DNA from 2 places in the Hydrogenophaga sedimenti genome. Region 1 is predicted to be linked to the other one. Evidence: riboswitches for the same ligand, from Rfam matches in the RefSeq annotation. Region 1 holds a riboswitch; the other holds the start of a gene.

The links. A riboswitch is a leader RNA that binds a small molecule or an ion and turns the genes downstream of it on or off. The one in region 1 is predicted to bind S-adenosylhomocysteine.
Region 2: it holds a riboswitch for S-adenosylhomocysteine, as region 1 does, so the genes downstream of both, ahcY (adenosylhomocysteinase) here and metH (methionine synthase) in region 1, are expected to answer to the same signal.

The regions. Positions count from the first base shown of each region.
Region 1 is NZ_JBPZHA010000008.1:71,610-80,780, reverse strand. Features, by position in the region: gene ACS5NL_RS14225 (zinc ribbon domain-containing protein) at 1-441, opposite strand, end outside; gene metH (methionine synthase) at 491-3,226, opposite strand; S-adenosyl-L-homocysteine riboswitch at 3,252-3,357, opposite strand; gene ACS5NL_RS14215 (transcriptional regulator) at 3,366-3,803, opposite strand; gene ACS5NL_RS14210 (hypothetical protein) at 3,891-4,712, shown strand; gene ACS5NL_RS14205 (protein-glutamate methylesterase/protein-glutamine glutaminase) at 4,687-5,739, opposite strand; gene ACS5NL_RS14200 (chemotaxis protein CheD) at 5,749-6,267, opposite strand; gene ACS5NL_RS14195 (CheR family methyltransferase) at 6,264-7,076, opposite strand; gene ACS5NL_RS14190 (chemotaxis protein CheW) at 7,129-7,638, opposite strand; gene ACS5NL_RS14185 (methyl-accepting chemotaxis protein) at 7,651-9,171, opposite strand, start outside.
Region 2 is NZ_JBPZHA010000006.1:326,289-335,459, reverse strand. Features, by position in the region: gene ACS5NL_RS12770 (DUF6976 family protein) at 1-668, shown strand, start outside; gene ACS5NL_RS12765 (class I SAM-dependent methyltransferase) at 775-1,518, shown strand; gene ACS5NL_RS12760 (MFS transporter) at 1,539-2,792, opposite strand; gene ACS5NL_RS12755 (HAD-IIB family hydrolase) at 2,789-3,601, opposite strand; S-adenosyl-L-homocysteine riboswitch at 3,659-3,753, shown strand; gene ahcY (adenosylhomocysteinase) at 3,824-5,260, shown strand; gene ACS5NL_RS12745 (TlyA family RNA methyltransferase) at 5,267-6,028, shown strand; gene metF (methylenetetrahydrofolate reductase [NAD(P)H]) at 6,013-6,843, shown strand; gene ACS5NL_RS12735 (septal ring lytic transglycosylase RlpA family protein) at 6,876-7,451, shown strand; gene ACS5NL_RS12730 (hypothetical protein) at 7,493-8,635, shown strand; gene ACS5NL_RS12725 (2Fe-2S iron-sulfur cluster-binding protein) at 8,649-9,171, opposite strand, start outside.

The sequences.
Region 1 (9,171 bases):
GACCGACTGGTGCAGGCGGTCGACCGCGGCGGCCGACTCCGGTTCGGCGTTCGCGCTACCGCCAACGGGAGGATCCACCGGGCTGGCGGCGGGCACGGCCGTCAGCGGCTGCAGCGGTGCGTTCGCGGCGGCCGGTCCTCCCGCAGCAGCAGGGGCCGACACCGCAGGCCGGGCCGCGGCCTGGGCCGGCGCCGGGCTTTGCTGGCGCGCCCCGAGCCACCAGCCGACGCCCAGGGCCAGCACCGCACCCACGATGGCGGCGGTCCAGCGCGAGCGGGACGGGCTGCTGGCCGCACGTGCGGCCGCGGCCCGGCGCCGCCGCTCCCGCGGGTCCGCGGACGGATCGGCTTCGCCCGGCCGCTCCAGCGGTCGTGCGCATCCCCGGCAGAACCGGGCCTTGTCCCGGTTTTCCGCGCCACAGGACGGACACACAAGCGCCATGGATGCAGTGTTCAAGCAGGAGGGGAAAAGGGTTTTAGCACAACCCCTGTCAGAGACTGGGCCCCAGCCAGCGCCGCAGTTCGGACGCCTCGACACCGCTGCGCGCCGCCAGATCCTGCACCTGGTCGTCGCCGATCCTGCCGACGTTGAAGTAGGTGCTGTCCGGGTGCGCGAGATAGAAGCCGCTGACGCTGGCGGCCGGCGTCATGGCCAGGCTGTCGGTCAGCGCCATGCCAATCTCGTCGGCCTGCAGCAGCGCGAACATGGCGCGCTTGACCGAGTGGTCCGGGCAGGCCGGGTAGCCCGGCGCCGGGCGGATGCCCTGGTACTTCTCTTTGATCAGGTCTTCACCGGACAGCGCTTCGCCCGCCGCGTAGCCCCAGAGGTCGGTGCGCACGCGGTGGTGCATGCATTCGGCCATCGCCTCGGCCAGCCGGTCGGCCAGGGCCTTGAACAGGATCGCGCTGTAGTCGTCGTGCGCGGCCAGGAACTGCTGTTCCTTCTTCTCGGCGCCGACACCGGCCGTCACCGCGAACAGGCCCACGTAGTCGGCCGTGCCCGCCGGCGCCACGAAGTCGGCCAGGCAACGGCTGGGGCGCATGACGCCGTCAATCTCCTGCTTCTCGGTCTGCTGGCGCAGGCCGTGCCAGGTCAGCACCGGCTGCTGGCGCGCTTCGTCGGCGTAGAGCGCGATGTCGTCCGCGTTCACGCGGTTGGCCGGGTAGAGGCCGATCACCGCGTTCGCCGTCAGCCAGCGGCCGTCGACGATCTTCTTGAGCATGGCCTGCGCGTCGGCGAACACCTTGCGCGCCTGCTCACCGACCACCTCATCGTCGAGGATCGCCGGGTACGGGCCGGCCAGGTCCCAGGTCTGGAAGAACGGGCCCCAGTCGATGTACTTCGCGGCCTCGGCCAGATCGAAGTTCTTGAACACGCGGCGGCCAATGAAGCGGGGCGCGACCGGCGCGTGGGCAGTGAAGTCGACCGGTGTCGCATTGGCGCGGGCCTGGGCCAGCGGCCACAGCGGCACCTGCTTCTTGCTGGCGTGCTGCTGGCGCACCTTCTCGTAGTCGGCGTTGAGCTCGGCCAGGTACTGCACGCGGCCGTCGCCGATCAGGCCCTGCGCCACGCTCACGCTGCGCGAGGCGTCGGGCACGTAGACCACCGGTCCGGCGTAGTGCGGCGAGATCTTCACCGCCGTGTGCACCCGGCTGGTGGTCGCGCCGCCGATCAGCAGCGGAATGCCCTTCTCGCGGAAATGCGGGTCCTTCTGCATCTCGGCCGCCACCACCTGCATCTCTTCCAGGCTGGGCGTGATCAGGCCCGACAGACCCACGATGTCGGCGCCCTCTTCCTTGGCCTTCTTCAGGATGTCCTGCCAGGGCACCATCACGCCCATGTTCACGACCTCGAAGTTGTTGCACTGCAGGACCACCGTCACGATGTTCTTGCCGATGTCGTGCACGTCGCCCTTGACGGTCGCGATCACGATCTTGCCCTTGCTCTTCACGTCGCCGCCGGCCGCTTCGAGCTGGCGCTTTTCTTCCTCGATGTAGGGCAGCAGGTGGGCCACGGCCTGCTTCATCACGCGCGCGCTTTTCACCACCTGGGGCAGGAACATCTTGCCGGCGCCGAACAGGTCGCCGACCACGTTCATGCCGTCCATCAGCGGGCCTTCGATCACGTGCAGCGGGCGGCCGCCGGTGGCCTGGATCTCCTGCCACATCTCTTCGGTGTCTTCGCTGATGAACTCGTTCATGCCGCGCACCAGCGCGTGCGAGAGGCGCTCGCGGATCGGCAGCGCGCGCCATTCGTTCTTCTTGCTGTCGTCCTTGGCCGCACCCTTGGCGCTCTCGGCCACTTCCACCAGGCGCTCGCCGGCGTCCGGGCGGCGGTTGAGCACCACGTCTTCCACCCGCGCGCGCAGCTCGGGTTCGATCTCGTCGTAGACGCCGACCATGCCGGCGTTGACGATGCCCATGTCCATGCCCGCCTGGATGGCGTGGTACAGGAACACGGTGTGGATGGCCTCGCGCACCGGGTCGTTGCCACGGAAGCTGAACGACACGTTGGACACGCCGCCACTGACCTTGGCGCCCGGCAGGTGCTGCTTGATCCAGCGCGTGGCCTCGATGAAGTCGACCGCGTAGTTGTTGTGCTCTTCGATGCCGGTGGCGATGGCGAAGATGTTGGGGTCGAAGATGATGTCTTCGGGCGGGAAGCCCACTTCGTCGACCAGCACGCGGTAGGCGCGCTCGCAGATCTCGATCTTGCGTTCGTAGGTGTCGGCCTGGCCTTTTTCATCGAAGGCCATGACCACGGCGGCCGCGCCGTAGCGCTTGACCAGACCCGCCTGGCGCTTGAACTCGGCCACGCCCTCCTTCATCGAGATCGAGTTGACGATGCCCTTGCCCTGGATGCACTGCAGGCCGGCCTCGATCACGCTCCACTTCGAAGAGTCGATCATGATCGGCACGCGCGCGATGTCGGGCTCGCCCGCGATCAGGTTCAGGAAACGCACCATGGCGGCCTGGCTGTCGAGCATGGCCTCGTCCATGTTGATGTCGATCACCTGCGCACCGTTCTCGACCTGCTGGCGGGCCACGGCCAGCGCGTCCTCGTAGCGGCCTTCGAGGACCATGCGCGCGAACACCTTGGAACCCGTCACGTTGGTGCGCTCGCCGACGTTGACGAACAGGCTGCCCTCGCCGATGCGCAGCGGCTCCAGGCCGGACAGCAGCATGGGAGGAACGGAGACGGGGGTGGAGGCAGGAACTGCAGACATGGGGCTCACCAGGGTTGCGGACAGAAACTGGTGAGCGCCGTTGGAACCGGCCAGGCCGGCAGGGCGGTGGCCGCCCCTTGCCCCAAGCCTGACGCCGGTCGGAAACCGGCGCTGCAGCGCTCCTTGAGGGAGCGCAATTTTAGCGGCTGGCCTTGGCTTTCGCCGGGCGCTCGGCGCCGGCGGGTTCGGCCTGGTGCACCTTGGCAAAGGTCAGGATGACCTCGCGCACGATCTTGCGCTGCGGCGCCGGCAGGGAAAGGAATGCGTCGAAGGTTTCGCGCTCCACATGGCCGACCCCTTCGTCCCAGCGCTGGCGCCGCTCCTGCACCTGATGACGGACCGCCACCCCGAACCGCAGCACCTCCGGCTCCACCCCCAGCCAGTCGGCCAGCACCAGTAGCTTGTCCTGCGACGGGATCGCCTCGCCGCGCAACCAGCGCCGCACCCCCTGCAGCGTGACCGAGCGCCCCCAGTAGCGGGTGTTGAACTCGCGTTCGAGCACCACCGGGCGCAGCGGATAGCCGGCGCTCGTCATGGCGTCACGCAGGCGCCGGCCAAATTCGGTCTTTTCATCCATGAACACGAAGTTAAGTGTGGATTCTCCCTTGATTACACTTTTTGTTCTTTTCAGAATAAACTTTTTGTTCAATTCAGGGAGCAAGAAATGAACCGATCCATGTTGAACCGGCTGCCGGACATCGTCGCGCTGGCACGCCAGCGCGCCCGCGAGCTGTGGACCCACTCCACCCAGACCCGGACCTCGCACCGCCGCCCGGCCTGGTCCGTGGCCCGGCTGGCGGCCGAGACGGACGCCGGACACCGGGTGTCGCTGCTGTGCGGCGACGACCTCTCGGTGATGTCCGGCCTGTTGTCGGGCCAGGCGCAGGACGGCCCGCTGGCGGGCCGGGTGTCGCTGGTCTGGCTCTCGGACTGCGCGGCCCCTCCGCCGGACAGCCTGAACACCCCCACCAGCTCGATGCAGGCCCGCGTGCGCCGGCTGATCGAACTCTCCACCCGGCTGTTCCTCGCCCGCGACCTGCTCGTCGAACAGGGTGCCCTGGTCGTCACGGCGGACACCGACCCGGACCGTTGCGCCGAACGGCTGCTGGGCGCGGTGTTCGGTCACACCCGGGCGCTGCCCCCCGGCAAGAACCCCCCTTCGAGCGCACGCGCCTACCTCGCCGGCACGGCGGTGCCGAAGAACCTGTCTGTCGGGTCGGGGCCGACGCTGCTGGGTGACCTGGTCCGCGCGTGCACCGGCCGCGACGACCACGTGCTGGTGATGGGCGCCCAGCCGGCCTGCGCGGTCTGGGTCGCGTCCCTGGAACGGCGCTGGGTGCTGGCGCAGTCCCAGCCGCTGACCTTTTCCGTGCTGCGCGAACACATCATTGCCCGGCAGCTGGACCTGGCCCAGCGCCGGCTCACCAGCGAATCGCCGCGCGAATGGGCCGGCGGCCCCCTCAGCCCCGCGCGTCGAACGCCGTGATCGCGCGCGCCACCTGGCCGATCGGCAGCACGTCGTCGACCGCGCCCAGCGCCACCGCTTCCTTGGGCATGCCGTAGACCACGCAGCTGGCCTCGTCCTGCGCCAGCGTGCGGGCGCCCAGGTCGTGCAGCAGCTTCATGCCGCGCGCGCCGTCGTCCCCCATGCCGGTGAGGATAATCGCCAGCGCGTCGCGTCCGGCGCAATCGGCGGCCGAGCGGAACAGCACGTCCACCGAGGGCTTGTGGCGGTTGACCGGCGGACCGTCGGCGACCGCCACGAAGTACTGGCCGGCGTTCTTGCGCAGCTGCATGTGGCGCCCGCCCGGCGCGATCAGCACCACGCCGCGTTCGAGCCGGTCGCCGTCGCGCGCCTCGCGCACCTGCACCGCGCACAGGCCGTCCAGCCGCTGCGCGTACATCGCCGTGAATTTTTCGGGCATGTGCAGCACGATCGCCATGCCCGGGCTGTCGCCAGGCAATGCGACCAGCACCGATTCGATGGCCTGCGTGCCGCCGGTGGAGGCACCGAGCACGATGGGCTTGTTGACCGAGAGCGCGTGCAGGCCGGCCAGCGGCGGACGGGACGCCGCGGCCTGCGGGCGCTCGGCGGGCGCCGTCGCGCGGCGGGGGTGCGAGCGGGCCGCGGTCTTGAGCGTCTGCAGCAACTCGCGGCGCGATTCTTCGAGGAACTGCTTGAGCCCCAGCCGCGGCTTGGCCACCACCGCCACGGCGCCGGCTGCCAGCGCGTCCAGCGCCATGCGGCTGCCGTCGGTGGTGAGCGTCGAGCAGATCACGGTCGGGATCGGCGACTCCTCCATGATCTGGCGCAGGAAGGTCAGGCCGTCCATGCCGGGCATCTCGATGTCCAGCAGCAGCACGTCGGGCCGGTTCTTGCGGATCGCGGGACCGGCGATCAGCGGGTTGGGCGCGCTGCCCACGAGTTCGATGGCGGGATCGTCCTTGATCAGGTGCATCAGGGTCTGCCGCACCACCGCCGAGTCGTCCACCACATAGACTTTGATGCTCATGAGTCGCTTTCAGACCGGCACCTGGCGGACCTCGGGCGCGTCCGCACCCACCGTCCAGCGCAGCCGCCGGTACACCTTCCCACCCAGGTCCTGTCCCACCACGCGCACACCGTGTTCGCGCAGCGTGCTCAGCGTCCACAGGGCATTCGCCTCGCCGACATGCGGCTGGGTGATCAGGCCCGGAAACATGTTGCCACCGCCGTACACATAGGCCTCGCACAAGCGCAGGCTGATGCCGCGCGCCAGCAGCAGCCGGTCCATCGCCTCGATCGCCACCGAGCCGTAGGAGGTGCTGGATTTCTCGTGCGAGAGCGGCGGCTTGCTGTGCACGATGTGGCACATCACGCCGATGGTGCGCCGCGGGTCGGTGAGGATGATGGCCACACAGGACCCGAGCAGGGTGTGGAGCACCTCGCCCCGCTCGGCGCAGGCGACGTCGCCCGGATGCAGGGTGCGCACCAGGTCGGGCGGCGGCCGCGTCATCGGCACGGTCAGCGTGCTCACCGGTTGCGTGGCGGCGAATTTCATGCGTTCAGCTTGCGAAAGGCACCCGGCGCCATGGCCTGCAGCGGTGTCTGGCAAGGCACCCGTCCCTCGGCGGTACCGATGAAGAACAGGCCGCCCGGGCGCAGGTGCGTCAGCACGCGGTCGACCACCGCGCTCTTGGTGGGCGGGTCGAAATAGATCAGCACATTGCGCAGGAACACCACGTCGAAAGGCCCCAGGCCGGTGATCGGCTGGCACAGGTTGACCTGGCCGAAACGCACATGCTCGCGCAGCTTGTCCTTGATCTGGACCAGGCCCTCGGCATCGCCCTCGCCGCGCAGGCAGTGGCGCTTGAGGCGCTCCGGCGACACATGGCGCAACCGGTCTTCGGGGTAGATGCCCTGGGTCGCGCTGCGCAGCACGCGGTCGCTGATGTCGGTGCCCAGGATGTTCCAGTCCGCGCCCACATGGCCCCTGGCCTGCAGGTCGGCCAGCAGCATGGCGGTGCTGTAGGCCTCGTCGCCGAACGAAGAGGCCGCGCTCCAGACCGCCAGCGATGGCGGCCGGGTCGCGACCAGCTCGCGCTCCAGCAGGTCAAAGTGCGCCTGCTCGCGGAAGAAGTAGGTCTCGTTGGTGGTCAGCAGGTCGATCGCGACCTGCAGTTCGCCCTGGTCGTCGTTGCTGGTGATCAGGGCGGCGTAGGCGGCGTAGCCCGTCAGGCCCAGGCGCTGGATGCGCGGCGCCAGGCGCGACGACACCAGCGGGCGCTTGGACTCGGAGAACGACAGGCCGCAGACCTCGTACATCAGGCCCGTGATCTGGCGGTAGCTGCGATCGCACAACGGGGTCATGGACGTGCCTTTGCCCTGCGGACGGCGGCGCGCGCTGGCTGGCGGACGGGGCTCATGCCGCCTCCGTCTGCTGGGCGGCTTCGCAGAGTTGCGCCATCTCGTTGATGTCGAAGGCCTTGTCCGGGTCCAGGATGATGACGAAGCGCTCGGCGAGCTTGCCCATGCCCTGGATGAAATCGCGCCGCACGGCGGAGCCGAAGCTCGGCGGCGGCTCGATCTGGCCGGCCGGGATCTCGATCACCTCGCTGACCGCGTCGACCAGCAGACCGAGCTCGACCCGTTCGCCCTCGCGCACCGCGTCGAAGATGACGATGCAGGTCTTCTTGCCGATCTGTGCGGCCGCGTGGCCGAAACGCGCGTGCAGGTCGATCACCGGCACCACGGCGCCGCGCAGGTTGATCACGCCGCGCACGAAGCCGGGCATGAGCGGCACGGTGGTCATGGGGCCGACCTGGATGATTTCGCGCACGGTGCGGATGTCCATCGCAAAGACCTCCTTGCCGAGCAGGAAGGTCAGGAACTGGGCAGCGCCTTCGGCGGCCTCGGTGCTCTGGGTGGCCATGGAGGGCTCCGGTCAGTAGGGGCGGAAGTTGGCGGTGCCGGTGCGCGGCACCGGCGCGCCAGCCACCGCGGCCATGCGCAGGTTCGAGCCCGCGGCCTTGCGGCGCTGCGCCGGCTCGGGCGCGCCACGGTGCACCACCGCCTCGTGGTCGCCGGCGCCGAAGAAGGCCACCGCCTGCTGCAGTTGCTCGGCCTGGCCGGACAGTTCTTCGGAGGTCGCCGCGAGTTCCTCGGAAGCCGAGGCGTTCTGCTGCGTGGCCTTGCTGAGCTGTCCCATGGCGCCGCCGATCTGGGTGACCGTCTGGCTCTGTTCGCTGGACGCGGCGGCGATCTCCTGCACCAGCTCCGAGGTGCGCTGGATCGAGGGCACGATCTCGCCCAGCAGCTTGCCGGCGCGCTCGGCCGTGTCCACGGAGTTGCCGGCGAGGTCGCCGATCTCCTTGGCTGCTTCCTGGCTGCGTTCGGCCAGCTTGCGCACCTCGGCGGCCACCACCGCGAAGCCCTTGCCGTGTTCGCCGGCGCGCGCCGCTTCGATCGCGGCGTTGAGCGCCAGCAGGTTGGTCTGGTAGGCGATGTCGTCGACGATGCTGATCTTGGCGGCGATCTGCTTCATCGCCTGCACGGTCTGGGTGACGGCCTGGCCGCCGTCGCCGGCTTCCTTGCTGGCCTTGGTGGCCATGCCGTCGGTGACGCGGGCGTTGTCGCTGTTCTGCGAGATCGAGGCCGACATGAGTTCGATGGAGGCCGTCGTCTCTTCGACCGACGAGGCCTGCTCGCTGGCGGCCTGCGACAGGCTCTGCGCCGTGGCGCTGACCTGGTTGGCCGCGCCGGTCAGCGCGTCGGCGGCGGAGCGCACCTCTTCGATGATGCCGGCGAGCTTCTCGCAGCTGGCGTTGGCGTCCTGCTTGACCTGGTCGAAGGTGCCCGCCGCCACGCGCACGATGCGCTGGGACAGGTCGCCATTGGCCAGGCCGGAGAACACGCGGCCCACGTCGTCCACGATCGCGGCCAGCGTCTCGCTGGTGGCGTTGGCGTCGTCCTTGACCTGGCCGAACGTGCCGCTGTAGTCGCGGGTGATGCGTTGCGTCAGGTCGCCGTTGGCCAGTGCGCCGAACACGCGGCCCACGTCCTCGAAGATCACCGAGGTGGTTTCCATCAGGCCGTTGACGCCTTCGCACAGCACGGCGATCGGGCCCGACTTGCCTTCCATGGGAATGCGCTGCGACAGGTCGCCGTTGCGCGCGGCCGTGGCCACCTGCTGGGCCTGCTCGACCGCGTTCTCCAGCATGGTCTTGGCCTTGACCTGCTCGGTCACGTCGGTGGCGATCTTGACGATCTTCACCACGCGCCCCATTTCGTCGTTGACCGGCGCGTAGACGGCCTGGATCCAGACGTCCTGCCCGGTCTTGGTGAGGCGCCGGAACACGTCGCTCTGCGCCTTGCCGGCGTTGAGGTCGCGCCAGAACTGGGCATAGGCCGGCGAGGCCACCTGGGCCGGGTCGACGAACATGCGGTGGTGCCGGCCCACCACCTC
Region 2 (9,171 bases), on a different contig from region 1:
CCTTTGCGGCCGAGGCCGTGAACGACGCCGACGCCTTCCTCAAGCCCACCGTGGGCTGGGTCGCCGGCATCCACCTGTCCGACCTGGGCAAGGCCACGCCCAAGGTCTACCTGGGCAGCACGGGCGAGAAGTTCGACGACGGCGTGGTCGTGGCCCATGTGGCCCTGCCCGAGAGCCAGCTCGCGTCGATCGAGATCGTCAACATCTTCGAGCCCGGCGACGGCGACACCCTGCGTTTCACCGACACCTCGTTCGAGGTGGGCGACTGCCTGGTCAACGGCGAAAAGACCAACCTGGCCGACTACGTGCAGGCCAAGGGCCTGGCCGACGGCAAGCTCCCGCTGGTGGGCGACTTCGGTGGCGCGCACATCAACGCCTCCATCCAGTCGGTCGACGCGGCCGGCCGCAAGGTGGTGCTGTACGCCCCGGTGTTCACCGGCGTGGACTACCACTTCGCCAGGCCCGTGGCCGACTACGGCGCCAGCTTCCGCGAGCGCCTGGCCGGCTACCGCACCGACGGCGTGCAGTTCTCCTGCAACTGCATCCTGAACTTCCTGTTCGGTGAACTCGAAGGCCAGCACATCGGCGACCTGCACGGCCCGGTCACTTTCGGCGAGATCGGCTACCAGCTGCTCAACCAGACCCTGGTGGTGCTGCGCATCGACTGACTGACCCTTGCCGGCGACCCGCCCGGCCTGGATCCGTGAAAAAGGCGCCTTCGGGCGCCTTTTGTCCGTCCGCAATGCTGTTCGTGCGGCGGCGACAATCGCGGCCATGCTGATCTGGCCGCTTCCCGCGCTGCTGACCTGGGCGTTCGCCTGGGCGCTGTTCGCCGGCCTGCGCACGGCCGGTCTCGGTGCGGTCGCGGCTTTCGTGCTCGCCCTGCTGGCCGCGGGTCTGGCCGCCTGGACCGGGCGCACGCCCTGGCGACGGCTGTTCATGCTGGCGGGGTTTCCGCTCTCGCTGCTGGTCAGTGGCGCGGCGGGCGCGGTGCCGGGCTGGATCTGGCTGCTGCCGCTGGCCCTGCTGCTGGCGCTGTACCCGCTGGGCAGCTGGGGCGACGCGCCGCTGTTCCCCACGCCCGCCGATGCGCTGAACGGCCTGGCCGACCGCGCACCGCTGCCCGACGGCGCCGTGGTGGTGGACGCGGGCTGCGGCCTGGGCGCCGGCCTGATGGCGCTGCACCGCCAGTACCCGCGGGCGCAGATCCATGGCTGGGAATGGAGCTGGCCGCTGACCCTGCTGTGCGCGCTGCGCTGCCGTCTGAGCGGGATGGTCGCCCGGGTGCGCCGGGCCGACATCTGGGCCGCCGACTGGTCGGCCTGCGACATGGTCTACCTGTTCCAGCGGCCCGAGAGCATGCCGCGCGCGGTCGAGAAGGCGGCGGCCGAACTGCGGCCCGGCGCCTGGCTGGTGAGCCTGGAGTTCGAGGCCCGTGAGCTCAAAGCGGTGGCAAGGCTGGAAACCGTCCAGGGCAAACCGGTCTGGCTGTACCAGGCCCCGCTGCGCCGCCGCTGAAGCGGCGCGGGCGCCATCAATCAGCGCCCGTCGCCGCGCGCCGCGCGCAAGGCACGTTGTTCGTGCCGCAACAGCCACCAGCCCGGCCCGGCCACGGCCAGCAACAGCGTGGGGAACCCGACCACCGGCGCCCAGTCCAGCATGGCCGCGCCCAGGGCCGGCGCCAGCGTGCCGCCCAGGGTGTACGACAACACCAGCACGGCCGTGCTGTTGACCAGGGTGATGCCCTGTTCGCGCGAGCCGATGTCGATCATGGCCAGGGTGTAGAGGCTGCCGCCCGCACCGCCCCAGACGAAGGCCACGGCCGCAGCCAGCCAGGGCGCGCCGGCCACGAAGGGGATCAGCACCGTGGCGGCCAGCGTGACCAGCGCACAGGCGTGCAGGATCACCACCCGCGCGCCATGCGCACCACCGAAGCGGGGCTGCTGGGCCAGCCGGTCGGCCGCCAGGCCGGCGGGCAGCATCATCAGCGCGCTGCCCAGACCGCTGGCCGAGACCAGCAGGGCGGCGGCCGTCGCCCCCATGCCCAGGGCCAGGCCGTACAGCGGCAGGATGGAGGTGAGGCCGCTTTCAAAAAAGCCGCCGACGAAGCCCACGGTCATGATCAGCGGGTGCGCGCGCAGCGCGTGCCACACGCCGTGCAGGCCGACGCGGGCCTCGTGCGCATCGGCCGCCGCCGGCAGGCGCGGAATGCCCAGGCTGCCCAGCAAACCCAGCACAAGGAAGCCCATCACCAGCCAGAGCGCGGCCGGGCTCGTCGGCCCCACCAGCGCCAGCAGGGCCGGGCCGACCACGAAGGTGGTGCCGACCATGGTCTCGAACAGACCCACCAGGCGCCCGCGCTGCTGCGGCGGCGCGAATTCGGCCACCACCGCCTCGGCCAGCACCCAGCGCAGCCCCGAGGCCGCCCCCGCGATGAACTCGCAGGCGAACCACACCGGCAGCGCGTCGGTCAGCAGAAAGCCGGTGGTCGAGACCACCGGCACCGCGGCCGACAGCCACAGCGTGGGACGCCGGCCCAGCCGTTGCGTCACGGCCGAGGCGAACGGCGTGATGAGGAACACCCCCACCCAGCCCACGGCCGCGAACAGTCCGGCCAGCGAGGTGGACACACCGTCGCCCTTGAGCCGCAACAGCAGCAGGGGCATGAGCATGAAGTAACCCACCAGCTCGAAGAAGGTGGCGCCGAAGATGGCCCAGAGGCCGCGCCGCGCCAGGGCTGGCGCTGGGGTGGTGTGGCCGGTGTGCGGCGGGGGCTGCAACGGGCCGCTCATGCCGGTGTCTCCGCCCGCTGCGCCGCCAGCACGGCCCGGACCACTTCGGCAAACCCCGCGCCGCGTGCGCCTTGTGTCACATAACGCGGCCGCTGCACCAGCTGGTCCCAGAAGCGCATCACGTTGGCCACGCCCACGCTGTGGGGGAAGTGCCCGAACATCGTGGCGTCGTTGGTCGAGTCGCCCACATAGACCCAGCGCTCGCGCTCGGCGTCCAGGTCGCGCTGCAGGTGTTCGCGCACGATCCAGCGCGCGCCCTCTTGCTTGTCGTGCGAACCGATCCAGCCGTTGATGTGGATGGAGCTGACGGTGGCGTTCAGCCCGCCGTCGCGCATGAGCTGCACCACGCGGGCGATGTCGGCTTCCTGGAGATGCGCGAATTCGCTGTGGTCGATGGCGATGTCGGTCTCGCGGCCGGCGCTGTCCTGCGACAGGCGGGCCTGCGGCAGTTCGGTCAGCACACGCTGCGCCACGGCCTGCAGCTGCGCGAAGTTCCGGCGGCGCGTGTCGGCGTCCTGCAGGTGCGCCTTCTGCAGCGCGCCGTCGGCGCCGCGCCAGAGCGCGACCGCACCGTTCTCGGCCACGATGGCGTTGACTGGCCAGGCGAGCGCGAAGGGCTCGCTCCAGCCTGCGGGGCGCCCGGTGATGGCGAACACCGGCAGGCCTGCCGCGCGCAGTGCGTGCAGCGCACCGAGGGCGTCCGGCGTGATCGCGCCATCGGTGGTCAGCGTGTCGTCGATGTCGGTCAGCACCCCATGCAGACGGGCGCGGTCGGCCTGCGGCCAATCGGAAAGGGAGAAGTGAGGCATAAAGGTTGCGCAGTTTCGCAGATGCCCCAAAACCACGTCCTGCGATAGAATCGTGGCCTTTCCGAGGAGCGTTGCAGCGCCCCCACCGGTTCCCCGAACCGGCCGCGGAGCGTGAGGCTCGGAACCCATCTTCGCAACGACGCTCATCCACTGAACGAGTGAGGTGAGCCTGCATCCCCTTCCGTCAGTGGTTCTCAAAACTTTGCTTTTGGAGCACACCACATGAACGCACGCATTCCCGCCGCCGTCCACGCCGACTGCGTCATCACCGACATCGGTCTGGCCGACTGGGGCCGCAAAGAAATCAAGATCGCCGAGACCGAAATGCCCGGCCTGATGGCGATCCGCGAAGAGTTCGCGGCCAAGCAACCCCTCAAGGGCGCGCGCATCACCGGCTCGCTGCACATGACCATCCAGACGGCCGTGCTGATCGAGACCCTGCAGGCGCTGGGCGCACAGGTGCGCTGGGCCTCGTGCAACATCTTCTCGACGCAGGACCACGCCGCGGCCGCCATTGCCGCTGCTGGCACGCCGGTGTTCGCCGTCAAGGGCGAAACCCTGGTCGACTACTGGGATTACACGCACCGCATCTTCGACTTCGGCGCCAAGGGCACCGAGGGCGAAGGCCCGAACATGATCCTGGACGACGGCGGCGATGCCACGCTGCTGATGCACCTGGGCAAGCAGGCCGAGAAGGACCAGAGCGTGCTGGCCAACCCGGGCAGCGACGAAGAGCGCATCCTGTTCGCCGCCATCAAGGCCAAGCTGGCCGAAGACAGCACCTGGTACAGCCGCAAGAGCGCGCAGATCATGGGCGTGACCGAAGAGACCACCACGGGCGTGCACCGCCTCAAGGAAATGTCGGCCAAGGGCACGCTGATGTTCCGCGCCATCAACGTCAACGACTCGGTCACCAAGTCCAAGTTCGACAACCTCTACGGCTGCCGCGAATCGCTGGTGGACGGCATCAAGCGCGCCACCGACGTGATGATCGCCGGCAAGGTCGCCTGCGTGGCCGGCTACGGCGACGTGGGCAAGGGCTCGGCCCAGGCCCTGCGCGCCCTGAGCGCACAGGTGTGGGTGACCGAGATCGACCCGATCAACGCCCTGCAGGCCGCGATGGAAGGCTACAAGGTCGTCACGATGGAATACGCCGCCTCGCAGGCCGACATCTTCGTGACCACCACTGGCAACCGCGACGTGATCACGTATGAGCACATGGCCGCCATGAAGGACCAGGCCATCGTCTGCAACATCGGCCACTTCGACAACGAGATCCAGGTCGCCAAGCTGGAAGCGAATTGCAAGTGGGAAGAGATCAAGCCCCAGGTCGATCACGTGATCTTCCCGGACGGCAAGAAGATCATCCTGCTGGCCAAGGGCCGCCTGGTGAATCTGGGCTGCGGCACCGGCCACCCCAGCTTCGTGATGTCCTCGTCGTTCGCCAACCAGACCATCGCGCAGATCGAGCTGTTCTGCCACCCCGAAGGCTACGACGTGGGCAAGGTCTATGTGCTGCCCAAGCACCTGGACGAGAAGGTCGCCCGCCTGCACCTGAAGAAGGTCGGCGCCATGCTGACCGAGCTGAGCGACGAGCAGGCCGCGTACATCGGCGTGCCGAAGAACGGCCCGTACAAGCCCGACACCTACCGCTATTGATCGCCGATGCGCGCTGACCAGTTGCTCGTCGAGCGAGGGTTGGCCGCGTCGCGCTCGCAGGCGCAGCGTCTGATCGCTGCGGGGGTGCGCTGGCGGCTGGCGGGCGGCGACTGGAAGGCCGTGGCCAAGAACGGCGAGGAGTTGCGCGAGACGGTGGAACTGCAGCTGCAGGACACGGCCGAGTCGCGCTTCGTCTCGCGCGGTGGCCTCAAGCTGGACGGCGCGCTCGCGCATTGCGGCCTCGACGTGACCGGCTGGCGCTGCCTCGACGTGGGGCAGAGCAGCGGTGGCTTCACCGACTGCCTGCTGCAACGGGGTGCCGCGCAGGTCGTGGGCGTGGACGTGGGCCAGGGCCAGTTGCACCCGCAGCTGCGCAGCGACCCGCGTGTGGTCTGCATCGAGAAATGCAACGCGCGCGAACTGACGGCGCAGCAGCTGGTGGAGGCGGGGGGCGATGCCGCGGCCGCTCCGTTCGACCTGATCGTCGGCGACCTGTCGTTCATCTCGCAGACCCTGGTGTGGCCGGCCATCGTGCCGCTGCTCAAACCGGCCGGCCACCTGCTGATGCTGGTCAAGCCGCAGTTTGAACTGCAGCCCGGACACATCGGCAAAGGCGGTCTGGTGAAAGACACCACGAGTTACGCGCTCGTGCAGCAACGCATCGCGCAGGCCTGTGTCGACAACAGCCTGCGGCTGCGGGACTATGTTGAAAGTGCCATCACCGGTGGTGATGGCAACCGGGAGTTTTTCGTATGGGCCTGCCCCTGAGTTTTGAATTCTTTCCGCCCAAGACACCCGAGGGTGCCGAGAAGCTGCGCGTGGTGCGCCAGAAGCTGTACGCGGCGAAGCCCGAGTTCTGCTCGGTGACCTATGGCGCCGGCGGCTCGACGCAGCAAGGCACCTTCGACACCGTGAAGGAAATCCTCGCCGAAGGCGTGGACGCGGCTTCGCACTTCTCGTGCATCGGTGCCACCAAGGCCAGCGTGCGCGAGCAGCTGGCCATGCTCAAGGCCATGGGCGTCAAGCGCCTGGTGGCGCTGCGCGGCGACCTGCCCAGCGGTTACGGCATGGGGGGCGAGTTCCAGTACGCCAGCGACCTGGTGGCCTTCATCCGCGAAGAGACCGGGCGCGACTTCCACATCGAGGTGGCGGCCTACCCCGAGGTGCACCCGCAGGCCAAGTCGCCCGAGGCCGACCTGAAGGCCTACGCCACCAAGGTGAAGGCCGGCGCCGACTCGGCCATCACGCAGTACTTCTACAGCGCCGACGCGTATTGCCGTTTCGTGGACGACGCGCGCAAGCTCGGCGCCGACGTGCCGGTGGTGCCGGGCATCATGCCCATCACCAGCTCGTCGCAGCTGCTGCGCTTCTCGGACGCCTGCGGGGCCGAGGTGCCGCGCTGGGTGCGCCTGCGTCTGCAGGGCTATGGCGACGACATCGAGTCCATCAAGGCCTTTGGCCTGGACGTGGTGACCGAACTGTGTGACCGATTGCGCAAGGCTGGTGCGCCCTCGCTGCACTTCTACACGATGAACCAGAGCGTGGCGACGCTGGAGATCGTGAATCGGCTCCAGCTGGGTTAAGGTCCGGGCGGTCACGTTTCAGGGAGTCTGAGTTGAACCACACCGCCCGCCACCTTGCCCTGGTGGCGCTGCTGGCCGGACTGGCCGGATGCGCCGCTGTGCCGGCTCCATTGGCCTCTTCGGCCGAGCCCGCGGGCAAGACCCGCGGGGCGTCCGCCGCCGCCGTGCCGATGCCCGCACCGCGCGAGACCGCGCGCAACGACGCGAACGCCAAGGCCGGCGAGCCCGCAGCGGCAGGCTCCAGCGTTCCCGAGGCTCCGGCGACGGCAGGCAAGCCGGCCGATGCGAGCAGCACCCCGTCCACCAGCGACGATCCCGCCCTGGTCGATCGCGGCCTGGCGTCGTGGTACGGCCGGAAGTTCCATGGCCGGCGCACCGCCAGTGGCGAGCGCTACGACATGCATGCCTTGACGGCCGCGCACAAGACCCTGCCGTTTGGCACCAAGGTGCGCGTGCGCAGCGTCGCCACCGGCAAGGAAGTCGTGGTGCGCATCAACGACCGGGGGCCTTACCGGCACCAGCGCATCATCGATCTGAGCCAGGCGGCCATCGCGTCACTCGGCCTGAAGAACCGCGGAGTGACCACGGTGGAGTTGTGGCGGGAATGACCTGCCAAGGTCGACAGTCTGTTGCATTCGAGGAGGTTCGCATGATTCGCTGCGTGAAGTTGGTGTCGGCCCTGGTACTGGTCGGGGGACTGTTGGTGGCTTGTGGTGGGTCGAAAGACCCGGCGCAGACGTCTGGCGCGACCGCAGTACCGTCGTCTGCCACCAGCGCGCAGGCGCTGGCCGTGCAGCAGGTGGGCGCGAACCTGAACGCGCAGGAGCTCCAGCGGTTGGCGAGCAAGTCCACAACAACGCAGGTCGCAGAGCCGCCGCCCTGGTTTTCCAGCTATTCGGTGGTGTTCCGTGTCTACAACCCGCGCACACGCGGGTACTTTTTCACCAACAGTCGCGCGGAGCTGGACCAGTTGGTGTTTGCGCAGCCGGATGTGAAGAGCGAAGGCCCGGCCTTTGTCGTCTTGAACGATCCGAATGCACGCCCCGTGTACCGGTTCTACGATGCACAGCGGGGGGTGCACTTCTACACGATCAGCGAAGCCGAGCGGGCCCATGTCGTGGCCAACCTACCCCGCTTCAGCTACGAAGGGATCGCTTTCATGGCGCATGCGGTGCCCGGTGCCGGATATGTGCCGCTGTACCGGTTTTTCTCCGTCCGGGACGGGGTGCATTTCTACACCGCCAGCCCGGTGGAGGCTGCCGCCGTCCGGGCGCAGTCCACCTACCTGGATGAGGGCATTGCCTTTTATGTGATGCCCGAGCCCGGACTGATGCAGATCGCGGATGCCGGTCTGGCCTGGATCAGCGAGCAGGACAGCCCGCCCCTGTCTCCGGCAGAAGTTCTGGACCCGGTGTCGTTCCGGGGGACGGGCTTCGCGTTCGGATCTGCGTCGCACACGCCCGCCAGACAGCACCTGCTGATCCGGGATGCGCAGGGCTGGCAGTCGTTCCTGGACAGCACGGCCGGCGACATGACCCTGATCGATCCGGTCCCCGCAGTGGACTTCAGCACCCAACAGATCCTGGCGCTGAACCTGGCCAACACCAGCGGCTGCGGTGGTGACCGGATGCTGCAGACGCTCCGGTCCGGCAGTGTGGTTCAAGTTGTGGTCGAGAACTTCGTTCCGGCGCCAGACGTCATGTGCACGGCCATCTACCAGCCTTTGCCGCAGTTCCTGGTCATTCCCCGGACCGAGACCGTGCAGGTGACTCGCCTGAGTTTGGCGTTTTGATCGGTTGCGCGGCTCAGCGCTCGTCGTAGCTGACCACCAGCCTGTCGGTGGTCGGTCGGGCCTGGCAGCTCAGCACGAAGCCCTTCTCGGTTTCCCAGGGCTCGAGCGTGAAGTTCTTGTCCATGGTCACTGCGCCTTCCATCACCTTGGCGCGGCAGGTGCAGCAGACGCCGCCCCGGCACGACCAGGGCAGGTCCAGCCCGGCGTTGAGCGCCACATCCAGCACCTTCTCGTCCTTGCCCATGCGCAGCTGGTGCGGCTTGCCGTCCACCACCACGGTCAGCGCGACTTCGCCGTCGGTGCGCACGGCCGGGTGGCCGAGCACGGCGGACTGGCGCTGGTCGGCCGGCAGGGCTTCCAGCGTCGGTGAGGTGAAGCGTTCGGTGTGCACGCGGTCCGGGCGCACGCCGGCGTCCAGCAGCGCCTTCTCGGTGGCTTCGATCATGGCCTCCGGGCCGCAGACGAAGACCTCGTCCATGCTGCCCACCGGCAGCAGCGCGCCGATGATCTCGCGCACCTTGTCGCCATCGATGCGG